DNA from 2 places in the Aliirhizobium cellulosilyticum genome. Region 2 is predicted to be linked to the other one. Evidence: predicted binding sites of a transcription regulator. Region 2 holds the regulator's gene; the other holds the start of a gene.
The links. The regulator PhoB, encoded in region 2, activates phosphate uptake and scavenging genes when phosphate is short. The targets are predictions, from matches to a motif close to TGTCATNNANCTGTCAT.
Positions count from the first base shown of each region.

Region 1 (15,771 bases), on a different contig from region 2:
TGCCCGCAACGCCGTTGACTGTGCTTTGTGGGACCTCGAAGCGAAGCAATCCGGCCGCAGCGTCGCAGCATCGATCGGCGCAACAGGTCAGGATCCGATCGTCACCGCCTTCACATTATCGCTATCGGATGCGGCGGCGATGGGTGCGGATGCCAGGAGGAACCGCGAACGACCGCTCCTGAAGATAAAGCTCGGCACGGCGGACGACGAATCGAGGTTGCGAGCCGTGCGCGATTCGGCCCCGGATGCGCGGATCATCGTCGATGCCAATGAGGGCTGGACCGGGGATAACATAGAGCGGCATCTGACCATTGCCGCCGAGTTGGACATATCACTGATCGAGCAGCCGCTTCCCGCCGGCAAGGACGAGATGCTTTCTCGGATAAAGCGGCTCGTACCGATCTGCGCCGACGAGAGCGTCCACTCGACTGCCGATCTATCCTCCCTGCGCGACCGGTATGACGCAGTAAACATCAAACTCGACAAGACCGGCGGACTGACGGAAGCGCTGGTGATGAAGGCGGAAGCCCAACGGTTGGGGTTTCAGATCATGGTCGGCTGCATGGTTGGAACATCGCTTGCCATGGCGCCAGCCGTGCTTCTTGCGCAGGATACAAATTATGCCGATCTCGACGGGCCGCTGCTTCTTGCCCGCGACCGTCCGGGCGGGCTTCGTTATGAAGGCTCGCTCGTCTATCCTCCGCTTGCCGAACTCTGGGGCTGAGAACGGGTCGCGAGCACCAGAACGACAAGGCCCATCACGGCCAGTAGAGCCATGGCGAAATAACCATAGATTTCCAGCTGCCGGTAGATGACGCCGGCAAGCAGGGTCGAGATCGCCAGAAATGCCCCGTTATAGGCGACATAGACGCCCTGCGCCGATGCCTGCTGATCCTCCGCCACCATTTCAGACAGACGGTATTGCAGCCCCAAATGAACGCAGGCGAAGCTGAATGCGTGAAAGATCTGCAGTATCCCGTAATACCAGACATCCGAGCCGAACGGAAAGAAGACCCAGCGCAGGATCGCCATCAGGCAACCGAAACGCAGTAGCCCCAAGGGTGTCAGGCGTCTTGCAAGGCTGCCGGAGATGAAAAAGATACCGATCTCGGCAATCACGCCGATACACCAGAGAGCGGAGATCACGGCATTCGAAAAGCCCATGCCCTGCCACTGGATCGTGCTGAAACCGTAAAACATCCCGTGGCTCGACTGGATGAGCGATGCACCGATCAAGAGGAGATGGACGGAGGCGCCGAGCGGACGACGTGATGCCCGTGGAGACGCTGCGACCGTGCGCCTGCCGATCTCCTGGTCGAGCCGGGGCGCGATGAAGGCGACGGCAAATGAGGTCAGGAGGACCGCAACCAGCATGAGCGGGATCGCGATATTGCCGATGGCCGTCGAGAGACTTCCGGCGATCAGCGTCGTCACCACAAACCCGACCGATCCCCAGACCCGCATCTTTCCGTAATGAAATCCCCAGCGCTTGACGCCGGAGATCGAGATCGATTCGACGATTGGCGTATAGGGGGCAAACAACGCTGCCTGTACGGCCACGGCGGCGAGCACGACCCAGAAATCGCCGCTGACGATCAGGCCGAGGATGGAGAATATCGATGTCGCCGCGGACCATGCGAGAATATGGCGTGGATCGCGAGCACGGGCACTGAGAGAGCCCGTCCCCATGGCGACAAAAACGCGAAACACCACCTGGGCCGCGAGGATCGCGCCGATCTGCATTGCGCTGAAGTTCAGGCCATGAAGCCATACGGGCAGATAAGGCACGAGAATGCCGTTGAGCGACATCGGTGCGGCATAGGCGAGCGAGCAGCGAAGCTGAAACTGCGGCGGAGCGGCAGACGATTTTGCGGCAATATTCACGGAATCACAAACGGCGATGAAAGTCTGCGAAGACTATCATCGCCGTTTGCAATGAAAACCGGATTACACGTTTTATGCGAAAACAAAGTGTATCGGTCGTGAAGATTTCGTCAGGTCAGGCAGCCTGCATGTTCTTCGTCTTCGCCGGTGCCGGCAGGGCATGCAACTCGGCTGTCACCTTGATGTCGCGCCAGGTAATCAGTTCCAGCGTTCCGTCATGATGTTCGGCAATTGCCGTGCAGCTTTCCACCCAGTCACCGGTATTGACGTAATGGATGCCGTCGATATCGGTCATCACCGCGTGGTGAATATGACCGCAGATGACGCCATCGACCTTGTTGCGCCTTGCCTCGTCGGCGACGACCTTCTGGAACTCACCGATGAAATTGACCGCATGCTTGACCTGCAGCTTCGCCCAGGCAGAAAAAGACCAGTAAGGCATGCCGAGACGACGGCGGGCCGCCGCCAGCACGACGTTGATGGCGATTGCCGCGTCATAGGCCCAGTCGCCCAGATAGGCGAGAAGGCGAGCGTTGCGCACGACCACGTCGAATTCGTCGCCGTGAAGCACGAGATATTTCTTGCCGTCAGCCATTTCGTGGATGGCGCGATCCGCAACTTCGATGCCGCCGAAATGGGTGCCGGGAAAATCCCGCAGGAACTCATCGTGATTGCCGGGGATATAGACGATGCGGGCGCCCTTGCGCGCCTTGCGCAACAACTTCTGAACCACGTCGTTGCAGCCTTGCGGCCAGAACCAGCTGCGCTTCAGTCGCCAGCCGTCGACAATGTCACCGACTAGGAACACCGTATCCGCTTCATGATATTTGAGAAAATCCAGCAGGAGTTCCGTCCGCGCCGCCTTCGAGCCGAGATGCACGTCGGAGATGAACAAGGTCCTGAAATTCCTGGTCTCACCTGTCGCTGTCACGGAAATCGTCCTTTCATAGCCAGCCCCGCCGCCTGAAAACCAGAGTCTTGTTTCAGGATGATGACAGGAGGTCTTTTCGGTGTGACAGCTGCCCTCGCGAATTCCTTACATCGATCAAATTAGCTGCTGTTACGCGCCGCTGTTTGATGTAATGAGGGGCCGCATTCTCCCCATATGGACCGGGAAAACAGACTAAAGCAGGAGCGAGCATGGACGCGCAGGATAAATCAAAGTCGGCCCCACCGAGCAGTGCGGATCTTGACGAACAGGCGCTGTTCTTCCACCGACATCCGCGTCCGGGCAAGCTGGAAATCCAGGCGACCAAGCCGCTCGGAAACCAGCGCGACCTGGCGCTCGCCTATTCTCCGGGTGTTGCAGCCCCCTGCCTCGCAATCCGCGACAATCCGGAAGCCGCTGCCGATTATACGGCGCGCGCCAATCTCGTCGCCGTCATTTCCAACGGCACGGCAGTCCTCGGTCTCGGCAATATCGGCCCGCTTGCATCCAAGCCGGTGATGGAGGGCAAGGCTGTCCTGTTCAAGAAGTTCGCTGGCATCGACGTGTTCGACATCGAGATCGATGCCGCCGGCATCGACGAGATGGTCTCGACCGTCTCTGCGCTCGAGCCGACCTTCGGCGGCATCAACCTTGAAGACATCAAGGCGCCGGAATGTTTCGAAGTCGAGCGCCAGCTGCGCGAGAAGATGAATATCCCGGTCTTCCATGACGACCAGCACGGTACCGCGATCATCGTTGCAGCCGCGATCCTGAATGGCCTGGAGCTGGCCGGCAAGTCGATCACCAACGTCAAGATCGTCACGTCGGGCGCCGGCGCGGCAGCGCTTGCCTGCCTCAATCTCCTCGTATCGCTCGGCGCGAAGAAGGAGAACATCTGGGTCCACGATATCGAAGGCCTCGTCTATGAGGGCCGTACAGAGCTGATGGACGAGTGGAAATCCGTCTACGTGCAGAAGAGTGACAATCGGGTTCTGGCCGACAGCATTGACGGCGCCGACGTCTTCCTCGGCCTCTCTGCTCCGGGCGTCCTGAAGCCGGAACTGCTTGTGCGCATGGCGGAAAAGCCGTTGATCATGGCGCTTGCCAATCCGACGCCGGAAATCATGCCGGAACTCGCCCGCCAGGCGCGCCCCGACGCGATGATCTGCACCGGTCGGTCCGACTTCCCGAACCAGGTGAACAACGTTCTCTGTTTCCCGTATATCTTCCGCGGTGCGCTCGATTGCGGCGCGAGCACGATCAACGAGGAAATGAAGATGGCCGCAGTCAAGGCCATCGCAGCGCTTGCCCGTGAAGAAGTATCGGACGTTGCAGCAAAGGCCTATTCCGGCGAGACGCCGATCTTCGGCCCGACCTATCTTATCCCGTCACCCTTCGATCCGCGCCTCATCCTGCGCATTGCCCCGGCAGTGGCGCGTGCCGCTGCCGAAAGCGGTGTTGCTGCCCGTCCGATCCAGGATTTCGAAGCCTATCTCGACCAGCTGAACCGTTTCGTCTGGCGTTCAGGCTTTGTGATGAAGCCGATCTTCGCGACAGCCAAGGCGTCTGAAAAGAAGCGCGTGATCTTTGCCGAAGGCGAAGACGAGCGTGTACTGCGCGCGGCCCAGGTTCTGCTCGAGGAAGAGATTGCCCGCCCAATCCTGATCGGCCGTCCTTCCGTCATCGAAGCGCGTCTGGAACGCTTCGGCATCCGCATCCGCCCGAATGTCGATTTCGGCGTGGTTAATCCGGAAGACGATCCGCGTTACCGCGAATATGTCGAGGATTATTTTGCACTGGTTGGCCGGAACGGCATCAATCCGGAAGCCGCCCGCACGATCGTGCGTACCAACAACACCGTGATCGGCGCGCTGTCGGTCAAGCGTGGCGAAGCCGATGCGCTGATCTGTGGCGTTGAAGGCCGTTATGATCGCCACCTGCGCGACGTCAACCAGATCATCGGCAAGCGCGCCGGTGCCTGCACCAATGCCGGCCTCAGCCTCCTGATCTCCCAGCGTGGCGCGATGTTCTTCACCGACACGTTCGTGAACTACAATCCGACCGCCGAGGAGATTGCTGAAATCACCATCCTCGCCGCTCAGGAAGTTCGCCGCTTCGGCATCGTGCCGAAGGCCGCGCTGATCTGCCATTCGAATTTCGGTTCCCGCGATTCGGAAAGCGCCCGCAAGATGCGTGCGGCTCTGGAAATCATCCGCAAGGATGCGCCGGAACTCGAAGTCGATGGCGAAATGCAGGGTGGTTCAGCGCTGGACGAGGCGCTGCGCAAGCGCGCCATGCCGAACAGCACACTAACCGGCGAAGCCAATCTTCTGGTCTTCCCGAACCTCGATGCTGCCAGCATTTCGCTCGGTCTCGTGCGGACGATGATGGACGGACTGCATGTCGGTCCGATCCTGCTCGGCACAGCCAAACCGGCGCATATCCTGTCGCAGACCGTAACATCCCGCGGCGTCGTCAACATGGCGGCCCTGGCCGTCGTCGAGGCGTCCCAGGCGGAACCGCTTGCGCTGGTGAAATGACAAGAGATGCGGGAAGCTTCAAGGCAAGCTTCCCGCATGCTCGACATGCCAGGTTGATCCCCGCAGAGCCATGCGACAGGTGAGACATGACATTTTCCAAGCCGCAGATGCTGACATCGCTGATGCTTGCCTCGCTGCTTGCGCCTCAGGCGGCCTTTTCGCGCGATGTCGAGGTCTGCGCCAATCTCTATCGCCGCCTCAACAGCACCCCGCAGATCATCGGCACGAGCAGCAATGTGCGTCGCTACGCTCAGGATCTGAGCGCGCTCAACGCGGATATCCGGCAACTCAGGATCGACATGCGCAGGCAAGGTTGCGACAGCGGCAGCATCGTGACGTTTGGAGCGCCTTCCGACGGCGATGATGAATGCGGTTACATGCAGGACACGCTGCAACGGCTGGAAGACGAGCGCGCGGCAATCACCGAGCAACGCAACAATACCCGCTCGCTACTGCAGCCATCGGAAGAGCGCGTTGCGATCTTGTCGGCGATCCGCTCCAACAATTGCACGCCCACTGACCTCGATACCCAGACGGAACTTGACGATAAAGAACGCCTGCGGATCCGGGGGCTGGCACTGCCAAGGCCGGGAGAGGAGACGCAGACTGGGCCAAAGGTGGACGATCCGAATTCCAGCATCACCCATCTCGGCAGCGCCTCACCTGCGCCAGCAAGAGAAGCACCCGTCCAGTTCCCGCCGGATCGTCCCTATGATCCCGGCAAAAAGATTCGCTCCGTCGGGCCGCAATTCTTCCCCGAAGAAGACATCGACCTCGCCAATCCGAAATCCAGCGGCCCCCAGCAGCTGCAGCCTTGATTATTTCTGACCCCAACCGTCCTGAAAGACGAGATCTTCCAGAGGCAGACGCTGGCGCCAGCCCTTTATCGCCAGTTCGGGTTCTCCATACAACTGATCGACATAACCGAGGCACAGCCAGGCTACGATCTCGACGCGGTCCGGAATGCCGAGGAGCGCTCGAACATCTTCATCATGAAAGATACTGACCCAGCCGACGCCGATCCCTTCCGCGCGGGCTGCGAGCCAGAGGTTCTGGATGGCACAGACGGTCGAATAGCTGTCCATGCGGCTGTTGTGTGTACGCCCCAGAACCACCGGACCGGCACGATCCGGATCGCTGGTGACGCAGATCGACAGCGGCGCCTTTCTGATGCCTTCGAGCTTAAGGCTCCTGTAGGTGCTGCGCTTCTCTTCCGGAAACATCGCCTCGGCTTCTTCATTGGCGCGCGAAAACGCCTCCCAAGCGGACTGGCGAACCGCCTCGTCACGGATGAGGATAAAGTTCCACGGCTGCATGAAACCAACCGACGGGGCGGCATGGGCGGCGTCCAGTAGTCTGCGCAGCACATCATCCGGGATCGTATTGGAGAGAAACTGATCGCGCACGTCGCGGCGCGTTTCGATGGCGCGATAAACGGCGGCACGCTCGTCATCGGTAAAAGCTTCGGCGGCCACCAGGCCATTGTTCAAATCATCAGGTCGCATCGTCTTTCCCCAACAACGCCTGCGGATTGCTGCCGCCGTCACGGCGTGGCGCAATCCACCCAACCTGCCCGCCGTCCGCGCGGATCGGTCCATCTCGTCAGGCCGGTCTTCTGACTGGGCTTCATCCGCTCATCGCCGCCTTCCCGGAGAAATCCAGTGGCATGAATAGGATAAGCGTCAGCCTCACAGCGTTGGGCACGTGCCGGAATTTCACCGGCTTCCCGATTCTCCCATCAAGGATGGGCACCTGACGGAGGCTCTTATGCTGACTGAACCCGGCCGAAGCAAGGCCGTTCACGCCGCAGGGAAATAACGCACATAGGTAAATTCATCACCATCCGGTGACCAGTTGGGCGAGTTCATCGTGCCCTGCCCGCCAAAAAGCTCGAATAGCGTTTCGACATTGCCCCCATCGGCATCCATAAGCCGGATGCGAACATTCTGATCACGCGGATGATCGAAGACTTCGGCGTCATAGGATACGAAAACGACCTTGTCACCTTTGGGTGACGGATGCGGAAACCAGTCGCCATAGTTACTGTCGGTGATGCGTTCGGCAGCGCCGCCGGTCGCCGGAACACGCCAGATCTGCATCAGCCCTGTGCGGCTGGAGTTGAAATAGATCCAACGACCGTCCGGCGAATAATCCGGCCCGTCATTGCGGCCCTCGCCGAAGGTCAGCCGGGTCTCGTTCTTTCCGTCGATGCCGATCGTATAGATATCGAAGACCTGATCACGGATACCGCAATAAGCGAACGTCTTTCCGTCCGGCGACCAGCCATGCCAGTAGGATGGCAGGCTTTCGGTGACGAGCTTCGGCGTGCCGCCCCTGGCCGGCAGAACATAGATCGCCGACTTACCGAACTCGACCTTGTCGGAGATCGCAATCAGCGCGCCGTCTGGCGAGATGCCATGGTCGTTGTTGCAGAGTGTCGCGAAGTCCGTATCGACCCGAATAGGACCGGAATCACCATCCGGAGACAAACGATAGATCAGACCATCGGCATTGAGCATCAGATAGTCACCGTCCGGCGACCAGTTCGGCGCTTCGAACAATTCCTCCGTCTGCCAGACAACTCGGTTCTGGCGGGTTCGAACATTGTAGATCTCGATGGAGCTTCGCAGTGCCAAGGGCGCCTCCCTCTCAACGATCCCGGAAACGGTTGGTGATCGGGTAACGGCGATCGCGGCCAAAATTCTTCTTGGTGATCTTCACGCCAGGAGCCGATTGACGCCGCTTGTATTCGGCGAGATAGAGCAGATGCTCGATGCGGTGGACGGTTGCGACGTCGTGGCCGCGGGCCACTATGTCTTCGGTGCCCATTTCCATTTCGACGAGGCATTCGAGGATATCGTCCAGCACCGGATAGGGCGGTAGCGAATCCTGGTCCTTCTGGTCTGGCCGAAGCTCGGCCGAAGGGGCCTTGGAAATGATGTTTTTCGGGATTACCTCGCCGGACGGGCCGAGAGCGCCTGCCGGCACATTTTCATTGCGCCATTCGGCCAGCGCATAGACCTGCATCTTGTAGAGGTCCTTGATCGGGTTGAAGCCGCCGTTCATGTCGCCATAAAGCGTCGCGTAGCCGACCGACATTTCCGACTTGTTGCCGGTCGTCACAACCATCGAGCCGAACTTGTTGGAGATCGCCATCAGGATAGTGCCGCGCGTACGGCTCTGCAGGTTCTCTTCGGTAATGCCCTGGTCGGTGCCTTCGAACATGTCGGACAACGATGCCAGGAACCCTTCGACCGGATCGGAAATCGGCACGATATCGTAGCGGCAGCCGAGCGCCTTCGCGCAGTCCGCGGCGTCCTTGAACGAGTCTTCGGACGTGTAGCGATAGGGCAGCATGATGGTGCGCACCCTCTCCTCGCCGAGCGCATCAACGGCGATCGCGGCGCAGACAGCCGAATCGATGCCACCGGAGAGGCCCAGCACGACCGACTTGAAACCGTTCTTGTTCACATAATCGCGGAAGCCGAGCAGGCAGGCGTGGTAATCGGCCTCTTCCTTTTCGGGAATACGGACCATCGGGCCGGGCTGGCAGCGCCAGCCATCCTCTTCACGTCTCCATTCGGTGACGACGAACGCCGTCTCGAATTGCGAAAGCTGGAAGGCCAGCGACTTGTCGGCGTTGAAGGCGAAGCTTGCGCCGTCAAAGACAAGCTCATCCTGGCCACCGAGCTGGTTTGCAAAGATCAGCGGCAGACCGCTTTCGATGACCTGGCGCAAGGCCACCTGATAACGGACATCCAGCTTGCCGCGATAATAAGGCGAACCGTTCGGCACGAGCAGGATTTCCGCACCACTCTCGGCCAGGGTCTCGCAGACGCCCATGTCGTTCCAGATTTCCTCGCAGATCGGAACGCCGATGCGAATCCCTCTGAAATTGTAGGGGCCTGAAATCGATCCTTCGGTAAAGACGCGCTTTTCGTCGAACTCACCGTAGTTCGGCAGATCGATCTTGTCGCGGATGGCGATGATCTTGCCGGCATCGAGCAGCGCGACGGAATTATGCCGTCCGGTCTCGCCCTGGCGCGGAAAACCGATCAGCACACCCGGCCCACCATCCGCCGTCTCTGCCGCCAGCGTCTCCACAGCCTTGAGGCAGGCCTTGAGGAAGGAAGGCTTGAGCACCAGGTCTTCCGGTGGATAGCCAGAAATGAAAAGCTCCGTCAGCATCAGCAGATCGGCACCCTCGCGGGCGGCGTCACGGCGAGCCTCGCGGGCCAGGGCAAGATTGCCGGCGACATCGCCGACCGTCGGATTGAGCTGGGCAACAGCGATACGCAATGTCTTGGGATCGGTCTGGGTCATGACCGAGATTTAATGCGGTGACGCAAATGCCGCAACGGTCTTTGGCGGCAATTTTCCACAAGGATTGCCAGCTTGTACTCGATCGTCGAATCCTGTCGTCACAACTTCAGGTCACTTTACTATATTCAATGCATCTATTTTAGTGATGCCTTAATTGATGATGCCGATAATCCGACAAAAAAGCTCGGAGGAGACGGATGCGTATCCGGCGGTTCATCACCAACAGTTCAGGTGCGGCGGCGGTCGAATTCGCCATCGTCTCACCTCTTTTCTTTATCGCCCTGCTCAGCATGATCGCCTACGGCATCTACCTGTCCGCTGCCCATTCAGTTCAGCAACTGGCGGCGGACGCTGCGCGCACCGCCGTTGCCGGTCTGAGCGATACAGAGCGCAAAACCCTCGCTACCGATTTTATCAATCGCTCGATGATAGACAGCACGCTGCTCGACAAATCAAAGCTGACACTGATCGCACAGGCCGACCCCGGCAATCCGAACCAGTTCACCGTCGCCCTCACCTATGACGCCAGCAACCTGCCGATTTTCAATCTGTTCACCTATGCGATGCCGAGCAACCAGATAAAACGGTTCGCAACGGTTCGTGTCGGAGGCATCTGATGCAACAGATCAAACGATGGTTCGGTGACCGTCGCGGCAACGTCGCCATCACGGCCGCCTTGTCCCTGCCGATCATGATCAGCGCACTGGCACTCGGCGTCGACTATGGCTACCTGACGCTGCAACAGCGCGAGTTGCAGACGACTGCCGACCTTTCGGCAATTTCAGCCGCGGCGAACCCCAGCAGCCCTGAAACCGGGGTCGTGGACTATATGGCCCTCAACAACAAGAACGTCGCCGTCCTGAAGAACGGCCAGTTATTGAACAAGGGGGCACCGGTCGCCTTCAGCCTGGAAACCGTGTTCGACAAGTTCGAGGCTTATGCCGAAGTGATCGCCGGAAAATATCAGGCCGATTCCTCCGTTGCCGTCGGCACCCGATTCCAGTCCGGTGTCGCCCCCTATGACGCGGTCCGCGTCACCGTCTATCAGAAGGGGGGCCTCTTCTTTGGCGGTTCACTGGCGAAGGCGCCTATGCTGAACGCCAGCGGAACGGCCGCGATCGACAAGATGGCGGCATTTTCTGTCGGCTCGCGGCTTGCGAGCCTCAATGGCGGCGTGGTCAACGCCTTGCTCGGCAATCTCCTCGGCACCACCTTGTCGTTGTCGGTTATGGACTATCAATCGCTGGCCAGTGCCAATGTCGACCTGCTCAAGGTCTTTGATCAGCTGGCGATCAAGCTGAACCTGACGGCCGGCACCTATAATGATCTGCTCAACACCGACATTTCTTACGGTACCCTTCTGAATGCCATCGGCCAGACGACGGGAGTGACGCCTGCCGTCGCAGCGACCGTCAAGTCGCTGGAGAAGACGCTCGGCACCACCAAACTTACCGTCAAGCTAAAGGACATCATGGATATCGGTCCGCTCGGATCCCGGCTGATCGGCAAGAGCGATGGCCTGGCGGTTCAGACCGACATATTCAACGTTATCAGCGCCACGGCAAACGCCGCAAACGGCGGCACCAACCAGATCGATCTCGATCTCGGCGCTACAATTCCCGGCCTCGGCGGCCTGACCTTGTCGGTTGCGATCGGCGAGCCGCCGGTCGGATCCAAGGCTTTGGGAATAGGCCGGACCGGCTCGATCGTAAGAACTGCCCAGACCCGCATCTCGCTGACGACCACGGTCGACGGCATTACCGGCCTGCTGGGCATCAGGATCAAGGTGCCGCTTTATCTCGAAGTCGCGCATGCGGAAGGTCGCATGGCGTCGATCAGTTGCCCCAGCGGATCGACAGGCGCGACGGTGAATGTGGAAGCGGTTCCCGGAGTGCTGGAACTGTCGCTCGGCGATGTGGACAAATCCGCCTTCGCCAATTTCGGCAAGGACCCGCGAGTGACCAAGACCAAGATGGTTGCCACGCCTGCACTAAACCTGACGGCGCTTGCTTATGCCAATGCAACGAATGTCAACGCAACGCAGCTGTCTTTCTCTCCGTCTGACATATCGAGTCAGAAGATAAAACAGGCATCGACGAAAAATACCGTCTCTACGCTTGTGGATTCGTTGCTCAAGAACCTGCAGCTCGAAGTCGAAATCCTGGGACTGAGGGTCGAGGTGCCATCCGCATTGCTCGGTGGCCTCGCAGATACGTTGAGGCTGCTGACCACGCCACTCGATCAGGTTCTCTACAGCGTGTTGTCCACCATCGGCGTCAAGGTCGGGGAAGTCGACGTGCGGGTCGGTGGTGCCTCATGCCGCAACCCGGTCCTCGTCCAGTAGGTCAGTCGCTGAACCTTATCCCAATTCGCTTGCGTCATATTTCGCACGTGCAGCCTTTACGGCAGCGTGGTTTTCTCCGGCCCAGGCGAGCACTTTCGATAAGGGCGCAAACAACGAATGGCCGAGGTCGGTCATGCGATATTCGACGCTCGGCGGTTTGGTCGGAAAAACCTGCCGATCAATATAACCGTCGCGCTGGAGATCGCGTAAAGTCTGTGTCAGCATTCTCTGGGAAATATCCGGCACAAGCCGTCGCAACTCTCCGAACCTGTATGGCCGCTGCGCAAGTGCCTCAAGAAGAAGGGTCGACCACTTGCCGGCAATCTGGTTCATCACGTCGCGAACCGGACAGTTGCCCGCATCCCAGGTGGACATATCACACGGCTCGCCCGCAAGCGTGTTCACTCGTGCTATGTTGTCCATTCTGGTAGTTCCCTTTTGGTAACGATCTCCCGGAAATGTGCCTCCTTTACAGAGGCGCGTCAATTCCTATTCTAGTGCTAGTCTCTTTTTGAGACCAACAATTATGCCGGGATAATCCGGCGGCATTGCAAGAGGAAACGACATGACCAAACTTCTCGTCACCGGCGCCGCAGGCCAGCTCGGCCGCGCAGTCCTCAATCACCTTCTGGAGACATCGAAGGTTTCGCCAGGCGACATCGTCGCGGCAAGCCGCGACACGTCCAAGCTGGCCGATCTTGCCGCCAAGGGCGTCGAAACCCGCAAAGCGGATTTCACCGATGAGGCGGGCCTTGCAGCAGCCTTCGCCGGCATCGATCGCGTCCTGATCATCTCCACCGATGACCTCGCCACCCCGGGCAATCGCCTGAAGCAGCACAAGACGGCAGTCGCCGCCGCCACCAAGGCCGGCGTCAAGCACATCCTCTACACGTCCATGCCGAACCCGGACAAGTCGCTGGTAAGTTTCGCACCCGATCACCTGGGCACCGAAGAAGCCATTAAGGCAACCGGCATTGCCTACACGATCCTGCGCAACGCCTGGTATGACGACAACTATCTGATGTCGATGCCGCACAATCTGGAAACCGGCACCTGGTACACGGCCTATGGCGCAGGCAAGGTCTCCAATATCAGCCGTGACGATTGCGCCCGCGCCGCAGCCGCCGCCCTTGCAAATCCGCCGGCCGGTAGCACCACCCTCACCCTGACAGGATCAGAAAGCCTGAATGCCGAAGAGATCGCGGCGCTTGTCTCCAAGGCCTCTGGCAAGCAGCTCAATGTCGTGCATGTGACCGACGAACAACTGGCTGGCGGATTGACCTCGGCCGGCCTGCCTGATTTTCTGGTCAAGATGCTGGTATCTGCCGACGCCAACATCCGGGCCGGAAATTTCGATCTGGTAACGAGCGATTTTGAAAAGCTCACGGGCAGCAAGCCGCAGCCTCTCTCCGGTTATCTTGCCAATAACAAGGATGCGCTTCTGAGCGCACACTGAGCATAACAAGGGCATAAAAACAGCAACGCCGGCAAGCAATCTCACGCCCTGCCGGTGTTGCGGGATCTACGCCTCCGATCCGCTTAATGAGCAGCGACCGCAAACGTATGATCGGAGACGACTTGATTGCGGCCGGACATTTTTGCCATGAACAGAAACTGTTCCGCCGCATTGAGATAATTATCGAACGTTTCAGGCCCGTAGACTTCGGCAACGCCGACCGAAACGGTGACATTGATCATCTCGCCCTTCCAGCCGATGGGCCGTAGCGACAGCTCATACCGCAGGCGATCAAACGCCTCCGTCGCCCTATCGGAGTTCAACCCGACGAGAAGAAGGCCGAACTGGTCCTGCCCGAGATGGGCGACGGATATGTCTAAATCAGAGGAGAGCTGGATAAGATTGCTGCCGAATTCCTGAAGCACGTAATCGGCACAATCTGGACCGTGCTGCTCGGAAATCCTGAACAGCCGGTCTATGTCGATGATCGCGATAGAGCACGCCCGCTCCCCCTCGATGCAATCGGACACGATCGGCGCCCCCAGCCGATAGAAGTCCTCTATAGACAACATTGTACGACCTGCAGCAACGTTAGGGCGATACGCTCCGTCAATCGCTTCGATGGCGCCTTGCACCGTAAAGCTATTAGGATCTGACCGTTGACGTTTTTGGCTTACAATGTAGGGCATGCGGCACCTGTCTCAGCGTTCAGGCGACATTCTTGATATCGCCGACGCTTCGAGCCGACCGCATCGAACGGATCTGTATGAGCGTGTCGAGGTTCTGGTTGACACGGCAATAGAACTCTTCGTCGATGAACGGTCGCAACATGAAATCGTTGCCGCCAGCTTTCAGGAAGCGGGCGGACAGATGCCGGTCGGAAGACGACGACACGCCGATGATCCGCAACTCGTGTGAGCCGCGAACCGACCGAATGCGGCGGGTGAGTTCGAAGCCGTCGATATCGGGCATGTTGTAATCGGTGATGACCAGGCCGATATCGCTGTTCTTCTTGAGTATTTCGAGCGCCTTGGCACCGTTTTCGGCTGTGCTGACGCGGAAATTGTACCGCTTCAGGCGGCTGGAAAGAAGCGCCCGCGCAGTTGGACTGTCATCGACGATCAATACATGATGGCGATGATTGGTAAGGAACCTGCATACGGACTCGGCCAGCATCTCGACGGCGAACACGTTGTCCTTGAGAATGTAGTCGACAATGTCCTTTGTGAGCAGCTTGTCGCGCGTTTCCTGATGAAACGTACCGGTGAATACGATCGTCGGAATAGATAGATCGATCAGGTATTCCAGCGCCTCTCCGTTTTCCGCTCCGGGCAGATTGATATTGGAGATCGCAAGCATGATCGGATCGGTCGACCGATCATATGCGAGCTGAAGATCCTCGAAATTACGACATATCTCGATGTCGATGTCGAACAGCTCCTTGAGCCGCATGCCGATCATCGAAGTGAAGACATTGGAGTCCTCGGCCAGAAGAATGCGGGATTTACCAAGCGATTCACCGGAATACTGCATCCCGGAAATACCAAGGAATGTCATTGTCGACCCTTACAAATAAAATCATGCCCCTAAACACGGTTTTATTCGGCGTGATTTGCGGAACGGTTAACTCGCCGGCTCAATTCAAAACAAATCGAGCCGGGAGAACGATCTCGTTATCAATTAGGTCAATGAATCATGGCGATGTATGCTTAACCGGAAGAAAAGTCGGTGGTTAAAGCAAACTCTCGTTACGCTCCGCCCCGTACGTCAGGCTCATCCGGAAGAATAGGAAGACCGCGGTGATAGACGACTTCCGACCGAGGGAACGGTATCTCCACGCCCTGCTCGCGGAAGCGTTTTAATATCTCGATGCGTATAGCGTTGCGAATACGCAGCCCTTCGGACATGTCGGCCAGATGGAAGCGCAGTTCGAAATCCAGCGACGATCCGCCAAATGCCAGAAACTCGACATGCGGCCCAGGATTCCGAAGGATCTCCGGCACTTCCGAAACGATATCCAGCAGAATCGCCATTACCTTTTCCGGGTCGCTTTCGTAGCTGGTCGAAACCTTGATTTCGGATCTTTGTATCCGGTTCTTCAGCGTCCAGTTGCCCACGGCCGCATTGATGAGGTCGGAATTCGGAACGATGATAGCCTGCTGGCGAAACGTCTCGATTTCCGTGGCGCGAACGGAAATTCGTTTCACGATGCCTTCCGTTGTTCCCGTCACGACATGGTCACCGACCTTGAAAGGTCGTTCGACCAGCAGGATCAGGCCGGACACGAAGTTCGACA
Region 1 covers NZ_JACIGW010000001.1:1,382,293-1,398,063, reverse strand. The annotation lists gene dgcA (N-acetyl-D-Glu racemase DgcA) at 1-724, shown strand, start outside; gene GGE33_RS06575 (MFS transporter) at 694-1,884, opposite strand; gene GGE33_RS06570 (UDP-2,3-diacylglucosamine diphosphatase) at 2,000-2,821, opposite strand; gene GGE33_RS06565 (NADP-dependent malic enzyme) at 3,025-5,352, shown strand; gene GGE33_RS06560 (hypothetical protein) at 5,439-6,170, shown strand; gene bluB (5,6-dimethylbenzimidazole synthase) at 6,171-6,857, opposite strand; cobalamin riboswitch at 6,941-7,123, opposite strand; gene GGE33_RS06550 (TolB family protein) at 7,152-7,982, opposite strand; gene GGE33_RS06545 (NAD+ synthase) at 8,002-9,675, opposite strand; gene GGE33_RS06540 (TadE/TadG family type IV pilus assembly protein) at 9,873-10,292, shown strand; gene GGE33_RS06535 (pilus assembly protein TadG-related protein) at 10,292-12,019, shown strand; gene GGE33_RS06530 (winged helix-turn-helix transcriptional regulator) at 12,035-12,442, opposite strand; gene GGE33_RS06525 (SDR family oxidoreductase) at 12,585-13,475, shown strand; gene GGE33_RS06520 (GGDEF domain-containing protein) at 13,559-14,047, opposite strand; gene GGE33_RS06515 (response regulator) at 14,184-15,032, opposite strand; gene GGE33_RS06510 (mechanosensitive ion channel domain-containing protein) at 15,224-15,771, opposite strand, start outside.
Region 1: the regulator PhoB is predicted to act here: its motif matches at 2,865-2,881, upstream of GGE33_RS06570 (UDP-2,3-diacylglucosamine diphosphatase).

Region 2 (15,771 bases):
GCATCCGATTGCGGATATTCAAAAAATCAAAATGCCGCCCTCGGGGCGGCCGCGGCACTATCGCCACTCATCCATGTGATGTCAATAAAACTCACGGAAATCTGGGGCTTCAAGGCATTTTGCTGCAAGGACGCAACCCTGCCGACAGCTGTGACAAAAATGACTCTCCCGGAAAGCAAGTTGGGGAAAACCGGGAAATCGATTCGTGGCGATTCCGGGGACTCTTGTCACGGAGTCTGCGGACCTCTAGGTTAAAGATCAATTACTAGACTGCATGCGGCGGAACTAGTCACCAAAAGCATAGATATAGTGCCTGTTGCGAGATGTATCGCGCGACATTGGTGAGGGATTCTGCATGCCACCAACGTTCAAAGGCGGAGAACGGGCATGAACTGGACGGACGAGCGCGTTGAAAAACTGAAAAGGTTGTGGTCGGAAGGCTTGAGCGCCAGCCAGATCGCCGCACAACTTGGAGGCGTAAGCCGCAATGCCGTGATCGGCAAGGTCCATCGCCTCAACCTGCCGGGCCGCGCAAAGGCGGGCGGCACAATCGCGACGAACCGTACGGCAAAGCGCCCAGCAGCAACTACTTCCCGTCCCCAGCAGACATTCGCCACCCGTCCGGCAGCACGCCCGGTCGCCCGTCCGGTCGGCGCAACCGCGCTCAAGGAAGAGGTCGAGTTCGAGGCTTCGCAGGAACTGGTCTACCGTCCCGCTTCCAACGTTGTCCTGCCGATTTCCCGCAAGCTGGCGCTGACCGAATTGACCGAACGCACCTGCAAGTGGCCCGTCGGCGATCCGCTGACGGACGATTTCCACTTCTGTGGCTGTGAGTCCCCGGATAATTCGCCTTACTGCACCTACCATGCGAAGCTCGCCTACCAGCCGGTCAACGAGCGCCGCCGTCCGAGCGCTGCACGGGCGTAAAGTTCGGCACCATAAACAACGATCAAGCGGGCTTCGGCCCGCTTTTTTGTTTGCCGTGCTGCGGGTTCTGCAAGGCAGCCTTGCCCGCCTGCGCCTTGCCTCCTGCGCCACAAACACCTATCTGAAAAGGCGTGAGGACGACCTCCCCCAGAATGGGCATTGATGCCGGGACGACCCGGATAACCCAATGGGGTATAAAATGCGCACGACACGCGACCGTATTCGTCACGCAATCAGCTTCGAAATCATCGGGCTTGCGATTTTCACACCGCTCGCCTCTTTCGTCTTCGGCATACCGGTCGAACATATCGGTGTCGTCGGGATCGTTTCGGCAACGCTGGCGACCGGCTGGAACTATCTCTACAATCTCGGCTTCGACCACCTGATGCAGACGTATCGCGGCGGTACGCAGAAAACCATGGCGCTGCGCGTTGCACATGCCGTGCTGTTCGAACTCGGACTGCTGATCGTGCTCATGCCGTTCATCGCTTGGTATCTGGGCGTGAGCCTGATGCAGGCGCTCGTGATGGATATCTCGTTCGCCCTGTTCTACCTGGTCTATGCGTTCTTCTTCAATCTGGCCTACGACCGGATCTTTCCGCTGCCTGAGTGGCAGGAAGAAGCCAAGGCCTGAAATGCTTCAGCCCGAGGCGGATGACCGCACTCGGGCTGAGAAACCTGCATTCCAGATGCTATCCCGCGTATCAGGATTCCATCGAATAGCCGGCACCGCGAACGGTGCGGATGACATCCTGCATGTTGGAGAAGTTCAGCGCCTTGCGCAGGCGGCCGACATGCACGTCGACGGTGCGTTCGTCGACATAGATATCGTGGCCCCAGACGCCATCCAGAAGCTGGGAGCGCGAGAAGACGCGGCCAGGCGAGACCATGAGGAATTCCAGGAGACGGAATTCGGTCGGGCCAAGGCGTACTTCACGGCTCTTGCGATGAACGCGATGGGTCTCGCGATCCAGTTCGATATCACCGCATTTCAAGACGCTGGAGAGAACCTCGGGCTTGGCACGGCGCAACATCGCCTTGACACGCGCCATCAGTTCCGGCGTCGAGAACGGCTTGACGACATAGTCGTCGGCACCGGTCGCCAGACCGCGAACACGTTCGCTTTCCTCGCCGCGCGCTGTCAGCATGATGATCGGCAGGCGCTCGGTCTCTGGCCGCATGCGCAGGCGCCGGCACAATTCGATGCCGGAAACGCCTGGCAGCATCCAGTCGAGAACCAGAAGATCCGGAGCACGCTCCTGAAGCCTGATTTCGGCCTCATCACCTCTCAGAATGGTTTCGACCTCGTAGCCTTCGGCTTCGAGATTATAACGGAGGAGGACGCTGAGCGCCTCCTCGTCTTCCACGACCGCAATTCTCGGCTGCATACTAGATACACTCCATCAGACAGGCAAAATCAGTCAGCAATCGCGCCGACGGTGTTCGCCGTATCGTCCTTGGGACGCTCGCCTTCCGGCACAGCACCCGTCGTCATGTAGTAGATGGTTTCCGCGATGTTGGTCGCGTGGTCACCGATACGCTCGATGTTCTTGGCGCAGAACAGAAGATGCGTGCAGGTGGTGATGTTGCGCGGATCTTCCATCATGTAGGTCAGGAGTTCGCGGAAAAGCGACGTGTACATGGCGTCGATTTCTTCGTCGCGCAGGCGGATCGCTTCTGCCTTTTCGGCCGAACGGCTGGCATAGACATCCAGCACTTCCTTGAGCTGTACAGCCGCGAGATCGGAGAGGTGTTCCAGACCGCGGGCGAGCTTGCGGGGAACGCCATGGCCCTGAACCGCAATGACGCGCTTGGCGGTGTTCTTGCCGAGATCGCCGACGCGTTCCAGATCGGCTGCGATGCGCAGCGTCCCGATGATTTCGCGCAGGTCGGCAGCCATCGGCTGACGCTTGGCGATAGTGACGATCGCCTTGTCCTGGATCTCGCGCTCGGCGTGATCCAGGATCACGTCGTCGGAGATAACCTTCTGGGCCAGGGCAGAGTCACCATTGACCAGGGCGCGCACGGCATCGCCGCACATCTGTTCCGCAAGGCCACCCATTTCCGAGATGCGGCGGCGCAGATACTTCAGTTCTTCGTCGTAGGCCGACAGGATATGACTTGATACCATCTCTTTGTCCTCAAAATCCGTAGCAGCGGGCAACAGGCAACGGCCAATCAGCCGAAGCGGCCCATGATGTAATCCTGGGTGCGCTGGTCATCCGGATTGGTGAACATCTTGTCCGTGTCGTTCTCTTCGACCAGCTGGCCAAGGTGGAACATGGCGGTACGCTGGGATACGCGGGCGGCCTGCTGCATCGAGTGGGTGACGATAACGATCGTATAGTTGGCGCGCAGTTCGTGGATCAGTTCCTCGACCTTTGCGGTGGCGATCGGGTCGAGCGCCGAGCAGGGTTCGTCCATCAGGATGACTTCCGGCGAAACTGCAACCGCACGGGCGATGCAGAGACGCTGCTGCTGACCACCGGAGAGACCGGTCCCGCCTTCATGAAGACGATCCTTGACTTCCGCCCAGAGGCCGGCGCGCTGAAGGCTGGCTTCGACGATCTGGTCCATATCCGCCTTGTTGCGGGCCAGACCATGGATGCGCGGGCCGTAGGCGATGTTTTCATAAATCGACTTCGGGAACGGGTTCGGCTTCTGGAACACCATGCCGACGCGGGCGCGAAGTTCCACGACATCGATTTCCTTGTCGTAGATATCATCTTCATCAAGGGTGATCTTGCCGGTGACGCGGCAGCCCTCGATCGTGTCGTTCATGCGGTTGAGCGTGCGCAGGAAGGTCGACTTGCCGCAACCCGAGGGGCCGATCAGCGCCGTCACCGTGTTTTCGCGGACATTCAGGTTCACGTCGAAAAGCGCGCGCTTCTCGCCGTAATAGACTGATACGTCCTTGCCAATCATCTTGTACGCGACTTCATTCATCTTCTTGTCCAGCGCCTTCTCAACTGCTGCTTCTGACAACATATTCATTGTGTCGATCTCCTACCAACGGCGTTCGAAGCGCCGACGCAACAGAATTGCACCAACATTCATGACCACGAGGAACAGGAGCAGGATGATGATCGCTCCCGAAGTTCTTTCGACGAAGGCGCGTTCCGCCTCGTTTGCCCACATGTAGATCTGCACCGGCAGTGCTGTCGACGGATCCATCGGCGTCGTCGGATAGTTGGCGACGAAGGCGACCATGCCGATCAGGAGCAGCGGTGCGGTTTCGCCGAGAGCATGCGCCAGGCCGATGATCGTACCGGTCAGGATGCCCGGCATGGCAAGCGGCAGGACGTGATGGAAGATGGTCTGCATCTTCGAGGCGCCGAGGCCGAGAGCCGCCGCACGGATCGATGGCGGAACCGCCTTCAATGCAGCGCGGGTGGCGATGATGATCGTCGGAAGCGTCATCAGCGTCAGGACCAGGCCGCCGACCAGCGAAGCCGAGCGCGGCAGGCCCATGAAGTTGATGAAGACCGCCAGACCCAAGAGACCATAAACGATGGAGGGGACGGCCGCGAGGTTGTTGATGTTCACCTCGATCAGGTCGGTGAACTTGTTCTTCGGCGCGAATTCCTCGAGATAGATCGAGGCGGCAACGCCGATCGGCAGCGCCAGGACGAGCACGATCAGCATCATGTAGAAGGAGCCGATCAAGGCCACGCCGACGCCGGCAGCTTCCGGACGGCTGGAATTGCCGTTAACGAAAATGCCGGTGTTGAAGTGCTTTCCGAGGGCGCCGGATTCCGCAAGCTGGTTCATCCAGCCGACCTGCTGGTCGGAAACCTTACGGTTGTTTTCCGACACGGAGAGATCGATCTGGCCCTTGAATGCGCTGTCGATATCGCCGGCGGCAAGCAGCGAGACCGTCTGGGTCGTGCCGATGATCTGTGGGTTGGCGACAACCATGTCACGCAGCTGGCCACGAACGCCGTCCGAGATCATCTGGTTGACGGCGCGCAGACCCGAACGATCGGTTTCGGCAACGCCGAGCACCTTGGCGACGGCATTACGGGCGATGAGCGGGTAATTGGCCGTCACCAGCTTCTGCGGATCGGTGGCGCGCTCGTTATCCTTGTCGATGATCTGTTCGGAGAATTCGACCGGAACGGTGATCATCGTCTGCTGGAAGGCGGTATATCCCTTGGAAACGACCGACCACAGAAGCAGCGCGAGAAAAAGAAGCCCGAAGGACAGGGCGGCGATGCCATAGGCGCGGAAGCGACGTTCTGCGGCGTAGCGGCGCTTGATGCCGATATCGCGACGGGCGGGCTTCGCCAGGACGCCGGCGGGGGAAGAAACCACGTCGGTCATTCGTACTGCTCCCGGTATTTGCGCACGATGAAGAGCGCGTAGATATTGAGGCAAAGCGTGATCACGAAGAGTGTGATACCCAGTGCGAAGGCGACGAGCGTCTGCGGCGAGGTGAATTCAAGGTCGCCCGTCAGCTGGCTGACGATCTTGACGGTCACCGTCGTCATCGGCTCGAATGGATTGAGCTGCATGCGGGCCGCCACACCGGCAGCGAGAACCACGATCATGGTTTCACCGATGGCACGGGAGGCGGTCATCAGGAGAGCGCCGACAACACCCGGCAGAGCAGCCGGCATGACGACCTTCTTGATGGTTTCCGATTTGGTTGCGCCGAGACCGAGCGAACCGTCACGAAGGGCGCGGGGCACTGCGGTGATGATGTCGTCCGACAGCGAGGAAACGTAAGGGATCAGCATGATGCCCATGACGAAACCGGCCGTGAGAACCGACTGCGCCTGGATGAAGTTGGCGAAATCACCGGTGGCGATGCCGTTGATGCTGGAGGAAAGATCCCGCAGGAACGGACCGACCGTGGTCAGCGCGAAGAAGCCATAGACGATGGTCGGGATACCGGCGAGAACTTCGAGCAGCGGCTTGGCGATCGAACGAAGCTTCGGCGAGGCATATTCCGACATGTAGATTGCCGAGAACAGGCCGACCGGTACGGCCACGAGCATTGCGACGAAGCCGATATAAAGCGTGCCGAGCAACAGCGGGATCAGACCGAACTGGCCCTCAGAGGCGCTCGCACCGGCTGCAGCGAAACGCGGATCCCAGACGGTGCCGAAGAAGAACTCCCAGGCAGGAACGCGGCCGAAGAAGTGGCCGGCTTCCGTCAGCATCGACATGACGATACCGATCGTCGTGATGATCGCGATCGACGAAGCGACGACAAGCGCGCCAAGGATGACACGTTCGACCCTGTTGCGGGCGCGGAAGCGATGCGAGATGCGGGTATAGGAAAGACCTGCGCCAATCAGCGCAACGATCAGCACAACAGCCGTCATGACACGGTTGCTGATCTTGTTCATCGCATTGAGGTCGCCGGCGGATTCGACCATGTACGGTTCCGGATCACCGGCAAGCGCAACGCCCTTGGCGCCGAGCGCGCTTCGAAGTTCGGCAGGGTTGCTGCCGACCCTGTCGATCTCGTCCAGCGTCAGGATATCCATGCCGCGGGCAAGCGAGTTGACCATGCCGAAAGCGAGACCCTGCTCAGCTTCTGACCTGGCCTTCACATCCTCGGGGAAACCGCCGCGAATGGTGGAATTGATGTAGAGCGGGCTGGCAATCAGCCAGGCAGCCAGAACGATCGCGGCCGGCAGGACGGCGCAGATCGCGACGAACGAGCCATAATAGCCGGGACGAGAATGGAGTTTGGAGGACAGTCCGCCAGCGATCGCCAGCGCATGTCGGGTCCCAACGACATAACAGACGATCGCAATGATCGCCAAAATCAACAAGATCAGTGGTGTGCTCATCAGAATCCCCCGGCCTACCGCCATCGGCGGCAGCCACTACCGCACAATTCCCATCACCGGAACCGAATTGGTCGCAAATACCCAGTTAAAAGGTCGCCCTGCGAAGGCGCCGGCCGAATGCCGGATAAGAGACCGGCGCCGCCGAAGCGGCGCCGGATCAAGCATTACATGGTCTTGCCGGCTTCGAAGTCCTTGCGGACCTGTTCGCGCTGATCGTCCGGAGCGGCAACCAGGCCGTATTCGGCGAGCGGGCCTTCCGGGCCAACCATGTCGTCAGAGATGAAGAACTCTACGTATTCCTTCAGGCCCGGGATAACGCCCAGGTGAGCCTTCTTGACGTAGAAGTACAGCGGACGGGAAACCGGGTACTTGCCGGAGGAGATCGTCTCGGTCGAAGCGACGACGTCCGAAACAGTTGCAACCTTCAGCTTGTCCTTGTTGTTTTCGTAGAAAGCCAGGCCGAAAACGCCGAGGCCGGTCTTGTTGGCAGCGATACGGGCCAGCGTTTCGGTGTAGTCGCCGTCGATGTCGACAGCAACGCCGTCCTTACGGACTGCAACGCACTTGGCAGCAGCCTGCTTGGCATCGGTGATGGCAGCCTTGATGACGTCGGTGGCGCCGGCTTCCTTGCAGCCTTCAGCCATGATCTTCTCTTCGAAGACTTCGCGGGTGCCGTGCTTGGAGCCCGGGATATAGGCAGCGATCGGGCCCTTCGGCAGGGTAGCGTTGATGTCCGACCAGTTCTTGTAAGGGTTGGCGACGAGCTTGCCGTCAACAACAACTTCAGCGGCGAGAGCCTTGTAGAGATCCTTCGGCTCGATCTTCATGTCACCGTTCGAGCTATCAGCGGCAAATACGATGCCGTCGTAACCGATGCGGATTTCCTGAACGTCGGTAACGCCAGCTGCCTTGCAGGCTTCGGCTTCGCTCTTGTTGATCTTGCGCGAAGCATTGGCAACGTCGATCGTGCCTTCACCAACGCCCGAGCAGAAAGCCTTCAGACCGCCGCCGGTGCCGCCGGATTCAACAACCGGAGCCTTGAAGTTCGGGAAGGTTTCCGCGAAAGTTTCAGCAACGATCTTGGCGTACGGCAGAACGGTGGAGGAGCCGGCAACCTGGACCTGGTCGCGAGCGGCAGCAGCGCCGGCGAATGCGACAGAGGCCACGAGGGCAGCTGCAGAAAGTTTCAACATGTTCATCGATCTCTCCCATGATGGGGTTTGTGAAAGCTTTGATCGCCGGCTTTCGCACCTGCCGGCTTCTTGCCCGCTCCTATTAGCGGCCGTTGACCTCAGCTTTTATGTCACTTCGATGAAACATTTGTGACAAATTAAATGTCTGATTTCACTACATAATACTGTTGCACGCCTGTGCAGTACGTATGTTTTATGTCAGAATCTGACGGTAAACTCGGATCCCTTGCCCAGTTCTGACTTCACGATGAGGCGGGCGCGGTGTCTGGTGAGGATATGCTTGACGATGGCGAGTCCCAGGCCGGTGCCCTTTTTCGACCGACTGTCGGCAACGCTAACCCGATAAAAACGCTCGGTAAGTCGCGGAACATGTTCAGCAGGGATGCCAGGACCGCGGTCGACGACACTGACTTCCACCGGCTGGGATGGCTCGTTGCGCAGGAAGACATCGACGAACTTGCCCTCCTGACCATATTTGCAGGCATTCTCGATCAGGTTCTCGACGACTTCCACCAGTTCGTCGCGATCCCCCAGGACCTCGACCTTTTGTTCCGGCAGATGAAGGCGGATTTCGACGCCAAGCTCCTCCGCCAGCGGCAGCAGCGCATCACGGACATGGCCTATAACCGGACGAAGATCGACTGACTGGTCAGGCGCGATATGGGATTTCAGTTCGAGCCTCGAAAGCGACAGGAGATCGTCGACAAGGCGGCTCATGCGGGTCGATTGATCCAGCATGATGCCGAGAAACCGTTCCTTGGCGGCATCATCAGAACGCGCCGGCCCCTGCATGGTCTCGATGAACCCGCGCAGCGAGGCAAGCGGGGTGCGCAATTCATGGCTGGCATTGGCGACGAAATCGGACCGCATGCGATCGAGCCGGCGAAGTTCGGAGATATCCTTGAACGACAGGAGGAAGAGTTTTTCCGCACCGAAAGCGTCCAGCGGCTCCATTGCCGCGATGCGCAGGAGGTAGACGCGCTCGGAGGGGAGCCTTTCAGAATGCTCGATCTGGTTCGGCTCGCCGGTTGCGATCGTCTCCTTGACCATGTCGAGAATACCCGGCGAGCGCAGGCGCGCCGAGAGATGCGAGCCGATCGGCAGCAGGCCAAGCGCCTTTTCCGCCGCCTTGTTTTCCCACAAAACGATCGCCTCGGCATTCAACAGTAGGACCGGGATATCGAGAGCGGAAAGCGTCGCTGTGATACTGGGCAGTGGATCGGACGCCAGCTCTTCTTCCTCAAACTTCTCCAGTTCCGCGACGGGCATGACGACCGGAGGCCGGGCCGAAACCGCCAGGACAAGAATCAGCCAGACCAGAGCAACCCAATACCAGGGCAGACCTGCGGCAATCGCGGCCAATGCAGACACCGTCAGCAACAAGAAGAGACGCCATTCTCTTCTCATCGCGGCGATAAGACCTCCGCCTGCCTGCTCTGCACTCGACGCCATGACAACCCCAACTGGATCCCGGGCCACATCCCGGCATTTTGCTTGCTAAACATGTGGTCATATAAGCCTTCCATGACACTTGTGCATCAGGGTCTATGGAAAACCTATGCCGGAATGCCACCTTTCGGATAGCGTGCCGCCATGGCGCAGCGCGTCGTCATAAGAGATACCGAGGACAAAGAGGAGAGCAGGCATGTCAACGGGTGAAAGCAGGACGGTCGATCTGACAATCGGGGGAAAGAAACGGCGATTTGACATAGACAACCCAACCCTGCCGGACTGGATCGACGACCAAGCGCTTTCTTCGGGCGATTATCCCTATGACGACAAGCTGAACCGGGACAAATACGAAAAGCAGCTTGAGAAGCTGCAAATCGAACTGGTCAAGATGCAGTTCTGGATGCAGGCGACGGGCAAGCGGATGGTGGCGCTGTTCGAAGGCCGGGACGCGGCCGGCAAGGGCGGCACGATCTTTTCCATCCGCACTTATCTCAATCCACGTTCGGCGAGGGTCGTCGCTCTGACCAAACCGACGGAGACCGAGGCGGGGCAATGGTATTACCAGCGCTATGCAACGCATTTCCCGACCAAGGGCGAGATCGTTCTTTATGACCGTTCCTGGTATAACCGCGCCGTGGTCGAGCCGGTCATGGGGTTCTGCACGCCGGCGCAATATGACAGCTTCATGCGGGCGACGCCGCGGTTTGAAAAGCTGCTGGTTGAAGATGGCGTGCATTTCTTCAAGTTCTGGCTCGATATCGGCCAGGAAATGCAGCTGAAGCGCTTTCACGACCGACGCCATGATCCGCTGAAGATCTGGAAGCTCTCGCCGATGGATATCGCCGCGCTGACGAAATGGGATCAGTACACCGAAAAACGCAACAAAATGCTGGAAGAGACCCACACCAAGGAGGCGCCCTGGGCGATCCTGCGGGCCAACGACAAGCGGCGTTCAAGGCTGAACGCGATCCGCCACATCCTTCTGTCTCTCGACTACGAAGGCAAGGACAAGGATGCCATCGGCGAGATCGACGACAAGATCCTCGGGTTCGGGCCGAAGTATCTCAAATAAAGACGATCCGGCAGGCGAAGCTGCCGGGTCACTGACCCGGCAGAGCGCGAACGGAATAGATAAAGACCGGGCGATCGGCACCCTGAATACCGGTGTTAACGATGATGCGGCCGGGCGCATTGGGCGCCATCGTGCGGTCGAAGCTTACCTTGAACAGCGCGTCGAGCTTTTCCTGCGTTGCCGTGAAACGGTGGCGCGAACAGCTGCCGAGGCTGCCGAAATCGCAGCGGACCGAAATCTGCGAGTGCTGGTTTGCTGCCGACTGGATGGTCAGCGCCAGCGTGGAACTCTTGCCGGCAAGCTCGCGCAGGATTTCCACCGGCACTTCGATTGCGACATCTCCTGAGGCATCCGGCGTGGCAGAGGTGATCTTGAGCGCCTGCGCTTCGGTGGCCGTTGCGATTTCCGCCCTGGCTTGAGAACCTGCGGTAAAGGCCGTTCCCTGCTGCGGCTGGAAGATGGAAACCCATTCTTCTGAAAAACCTCCGCGCGAGGACAGCACGGATGGCCCCTGCCCCGAGGACTGAAGCGCCGACGGACGATTGGCGCTGCGCACAGCATCCTCGATCATCGATTGCACCATGCCCGACTGATAGAAGATGAAGCAGCCAGCAGCGACAATGCCCAGCGTTATGATCCATGTGATCAGATGAGACAGAAAGCCACGTTTCTTCCGGCCGCGGCGTCCAGCCGGAATTTCGGCGGATGGCTTGGCCTTACGGCCTTTGCGCCCCTTCGTCCCGGTGGCCGCTGCAACCTCGTCGACAGGAGAGGCTTCCGGTGGCGTGCCGGGCACCTGTTCGGATCCATACCCTGCCGGCGCGATATCCGGGGCCATCGAGGGCATTTCGGAGTGACGGTCTGCGGTCGCTCCTGATCGGGTTACACCACCAAGTGCAACCGCCTCAGCCACGTGGGGAGCGGGTGCACGCGGTGCGTCGACAGATACGGAGACGTCGGGGACAACGTGTGATGTGGTCTGGCGGACAGGCGCATCGATTTCGACAAAGGGATCGACATCGGGAGCCGGAACAGGCTGGGCCGACTGCGCCAGGCGGTCGATCTCCTCGTTCTCGATCTCGCTGATCTTGTCTTCCAGCCGCTTTCGCTGCTGCATGATGACGAGATTATCGGTGACGCCCTGCTTGCGCAGGCCGGCATCAAGTGCCTGGCGGGCGGACTGATAGATCCGGGCGCGCACCTGGCCATCACCACGTTCGGCGCGATCCAGGGCATTTCTTATGGCTGTTTCCAGGCCGCTCACTGCCGGTCCTTCCGGTTCATTCCAACTGGCGAGCGTAATCGTGTCACGCTCCGATTTTTAACCTCTCGGTAACGTCTCAGGCGCCGAACTGCAAGAAGGCGACCCAACTCATCCCGTGATGAGACGGCCGAAACATGGTGGCAAATCCATGGCGGGTAAGTTCGATCCGCTAAACCGAGGCGACTTCCCCCCGTGAAATTCATCTGATACACCATCTTACGTAAAGGTAATTCGGGAGGTTACTTTCATGCTTCCAGCGGTCCTCAAGGACAGGCTGCGGCTGCCGGTCGTGGCATCGCCGCTCTTCATCATATCGCATCCGCAACTGACGCTGGCGCAATGCAAGGCGGGTGTCGTCGGGGCTTTTCCGGCGCTCAATGCGCGGCCCGAAAGCCAGCTCGACGAATGGCTGGCACAGATAACGGAAGAACTTGCAGCGTATGATGCCGCCAATCCCGACAAGCCATCGGCACCATTTGCCGTCAACCAGATCGTCCATACGTCGAACAGGAGGCTGGAACACGATCTGATGATGTGCGTGAAGTACAAGGTGCCGATCGTGATCTCCTCGCTCGGCGCCGTGCCGGAGGTGAATGCCGCCGTGCATTCTTATGGCGGCATCGTGCTGCATGACATCATCAACAACCGGCATGCAAAATCTGCCATCCGCAAGGGTGCCGACGGTTTGATCGCAGTTGCGACCGGTGCCGGCGGCCATGCGGGCACACTGTCCCCCTTCGCACTGGTACAGGAAATCCGAGAATGGTTCGACGGACCGCTTCTTCTGGCCGGAGCGATCGCTACCGGTGGCGGCATTCTAGCGGCCCAGGCCATGGGCGCCGACATGGCCTATATCGGCTCGCCCTTCATCGCTACGGATGAGGCACGCGCTTCAGAGGGCTACAAGCAGATGATCGTGGATTCGACCGCAGCCGATATCATCTATTCCAACTATTTCACCGGCATTCACGGCAATTACCTGAAGGGGTCGATCACAGCGATGGGCATGGACCCGAATGCACTGCCTGAGGCCGATCCGTCGAAGATGGATTTCGACAAGGCGACCACCGGCGCGAAAGCCTGGAAGGAAATCTGGGGGGCTGGCCAGGGTGTGGGCGCGATCAAGGCAATCGAACCGGTGGCAAAGCTCGTCGACCGGCTGGAGGGAGAATATTTGCAGGCCCGTGAACGGCTCGGACTTTAGCCCCACCAGACCTGTTTGAGGAAAAACGACAGGATCGCGAAAACCGGCTTGAAATCGGAATTGGTTGCCTGTATCAGCGCATCACTCGCAGATTGGCGCCAGTCGCCACTGCCGGGCCGCTTTAGCTCAGGTGGTAGAGCACATCATTCGTAATGATGGGGTCGCAGGTTCGAGTCCTGCAAGCGGCACCATTCTTCCTATGTCAATAGAGTGATTTTGTTCTCGTTTCATTGAAGCGCGAATCTTTATTTACGCGACCAAGACCGGGTCAATGGTCTTCGCCTGCGAAACGGCTGCCTACCTGATACGTTTTCAAATGGTCAATCACTCGCGTTTCGATTTCGGCTGTCGCGCGATCGCGGTCGCGCAGGTCCACCGCATAGGTATTTCTCAAGAGATACCAGAATTTCCGCAGCTCATCAGGCGACAGCCTTGATCGGCCAGGGACGAACTGATCGGCAAAATCGCCGCGGCTTTTGCAGACGAAACATCCGGCCATGTAATCCGAGCGGCCGAAGACATAGACCGGTTTTTCGTGCAGCAGCGCTTCCGCGCCAACACCCGAATTGATGACGCAGACAGCTTCAGCCTTCGGAATGATGGCGTGGATGCTCGAATAGACCTGTCGGATCGTGCCTCTGGAGACGAGTTCGCCGAGATAATGCGAGACTTCCGGCGTCGTGCACAGGGGATGCCGCTTGATGACGACGGCCATGCCATGAGCCTGCGCTGCCCGGACGACGTCATCCACCATTTCGAACAGGTCGAGATAGGCCAGTTGGCTGACGGCATCGCCGATCAGTTGCAGCGCGACGAAAATGAACTTTTCCGGCAGTTCCTCGACATTGGAGACATCCGCCTGCCGGTATTTCGACAGATTGCCGCCGATGACGCGCTGCCTTTCACGATAGAAGAAGTCGCTCGCGGCCTCCTGGGACACATCCGCTGCGTGCAGTTCATCCAGCGTCATGGTCGAAAATCTTGACCAGCCTGCATAGCCACGTGGATCGAAGCTGAACAGGGACGGCCGGTCGGTCTCCTTGAAATGCAGGCCGAAATCCGTTTCGGAGACGGTGTGATAGGCGAAGAACGGGGCTGACATATTCAGCACGCCATGGGTCCGCAATCTGCTTCTGACCGCATAGGGTATTCCATGCTTGTCGAGTGCCTTGACTATGCCGGAAAGGGCAAAGCGGATGTCCGAGCGAAAGCCGGGATAATCGATCTTGTTTCTTCGAAAAGCGGCGGCCGGCAAAAAGATGACGAGCAGGTCAGCAACAACAGCCAGCCGGCTACCGCCGGCACGGGCCAGGATATCCTCATGGGCTTTGCGGATCACATGACGAAAACCCACGGTCTCATCCACGATAGATTGCAGCTCCGCAGAGAGTTTTTGTGTCTTTGTCATTCCTGACAGATGGGACGAGGAGACGAAATGCAGGGCGCCATCAAGATCGAAAAGGCTAAGCCTTGCGGTCACCACATCGCCCATATGCCACCGGGCTAGAGTTCGATCATTTTCGATATGGACCAGCTGCGTGGTCAGATGCCTGATGGCACCGGCGAAAATGTCCTCTCGATCACAGGCTTCCGCGGAAAGGGCCGTCGATAGGGCCAGTGTCAGGTCGAGATAGCCCGGCTCCGCCTGCATGAAGGCCAGTCCGTCTTCGGCAAGTCGTTCGTGATAACGTTGCTGATCGGAATCGTTCACTCCCGCAGGCTCGTTTCCGCCCTTCATCTGACGCTGAGAAGCTGCGCGCAGAAGTACCGCCGCCCCCGGGGAGAGGCGCGGATCGCCAAGGATTTCGGCCAGCCGCCGAGCGTGACCGGGCTCCACCACTCTGGTGATGTAAGTCGATATGCTCCAAAAGGTGAGCTGCTTCTTCCTTACACGGCGGATGAATAGATTTTCCGCCGCTTCGGGTCGGTCGGCATGGTATTCGATCAGCATCCGGCCCTCGAAGAGAAGAGCCGACAGCTTTCTCAATGAGACAAGCGGAGGCATGAAAAACGCGGCAGCGCCAAGCAGGATGCGCATCATCCGCAGGTTTCTGCCTGCCCGCACTCTCCTCTCGATATCCCCGATCATCGCGCCTGCCCTGAGCCGTAAACTGCCTGAGCAGACGGTATAGAGCGGTTCGCAACCAAATGGGAAGCTCGCGGAGATATTGACCTTAGTCCCGGCTTCAATGGGGCGGGGACGCAGAACTCAGCTCGCTTGTCTCGGTGCCGATCGTCATCGTGTTGCCGCGCCAGTCGAATGAACCGCTCAGCCAGCTTTTCATCCAGATTGCGGGTGACAACACATCGCGTGCAAGCATAGCAGGAAGCGTCCAAACCGAGAGGTGCCAGTTCTTTGCCAGGATCAGAGCGAGCTCGGGAAGATAGACCGCAGTGAGGACGGCAAGGGTGATCATCGAGAATGAGGGGGAGCCTGTCGACAAGGCTGCCGCAGCAAGCGCCAGTAGAAGCGGCGGCAGGCAACCGAGCAGGATTTCCGGCACGAAGAAGGCCGGAAAGGTGACCCGGCGCAGGCGCGCCCAACGGGCTTGTCGAGACCATATCTGAGTGAGTTCGCGCCTGCCGAGCGGCTGTTCGAATGGCGAGGCGACAAGATGGACCTTGCGGCCGAGACGGCGCACCAGCTTGGTCGCGGCAGCGTCCTCAGCAATTTCGGCACCGAGTGCGGCGATGCCGCCTTCCGCATCGAGCATCGGCTTGAACCACAACATGCTCTTGCCCTGGGCAAATCCGAGGCCAACTGCTTCGCCGGCATATTGCCAGCGTGCCTGCTGGGAGTTCAGGAAAGCGCATTCGATTTCTGCCCAGAAACCTTCCGGGCGAGAGCCGAGCGG
Region 2 covers NZ_JACIGW010000002.1:748,814-764,584, forward strand. The annotation lists gene GGE33_RS12380 (GcrA family cell cycle regulator) at 388-927, shown strand; gene GGE33_RS12385 (PACE efflux transporter) at 1,127-1,561, shown strand; gene phoB (phosphate regulon transcriptional regulator PhoB) at 1,632-2,315, opposite strand; gene phoU (phosphate signaling complex protein PhoU) at 2,345-3,058, opposite strand; gene pstB (phosphate ABC transporter ATP-binding protein PstB) at 3,106-3,921, opposite strand; gene pstA (phosphate ABC transporter permease PstA) at 3,934-5,250, opposite strand; gene pstC (phosphate ABC transporter permease subunit PstC) at 5,247-6,731, opposite strand; gene GGE33_RS12415 (substrate-binding domain-containing protein) at 6,896-7,930, opposite strand; gene phoR (phosphate regulon sensor histidine kinase PhoR) at 8,123-9,376, opposite strand; gene ppk2 (polyphosphate kinase 2) at 9,570-10,448, shown strand; gene GGE33_RS12430 (hypothetical protein) at 10,477-11,712, opposite strand; gene GGE33_RS12435 (NAD(P)H-dependent flavin oxidoreductase) at 11,960-12,916, shown strand; tRNA gene GGE33_RS12440 (tRNA-Thr) at 13,032-13,107, shown strand; gene GGE33_RS12445 (capsular polysaccharide export protein, LipB/KpsS family) at 13,185-15,005, opposite strand; gene GGE33_RS12450 (ceramide glucosyltransferase) at 15,103-15,771, opposite strand, start outside.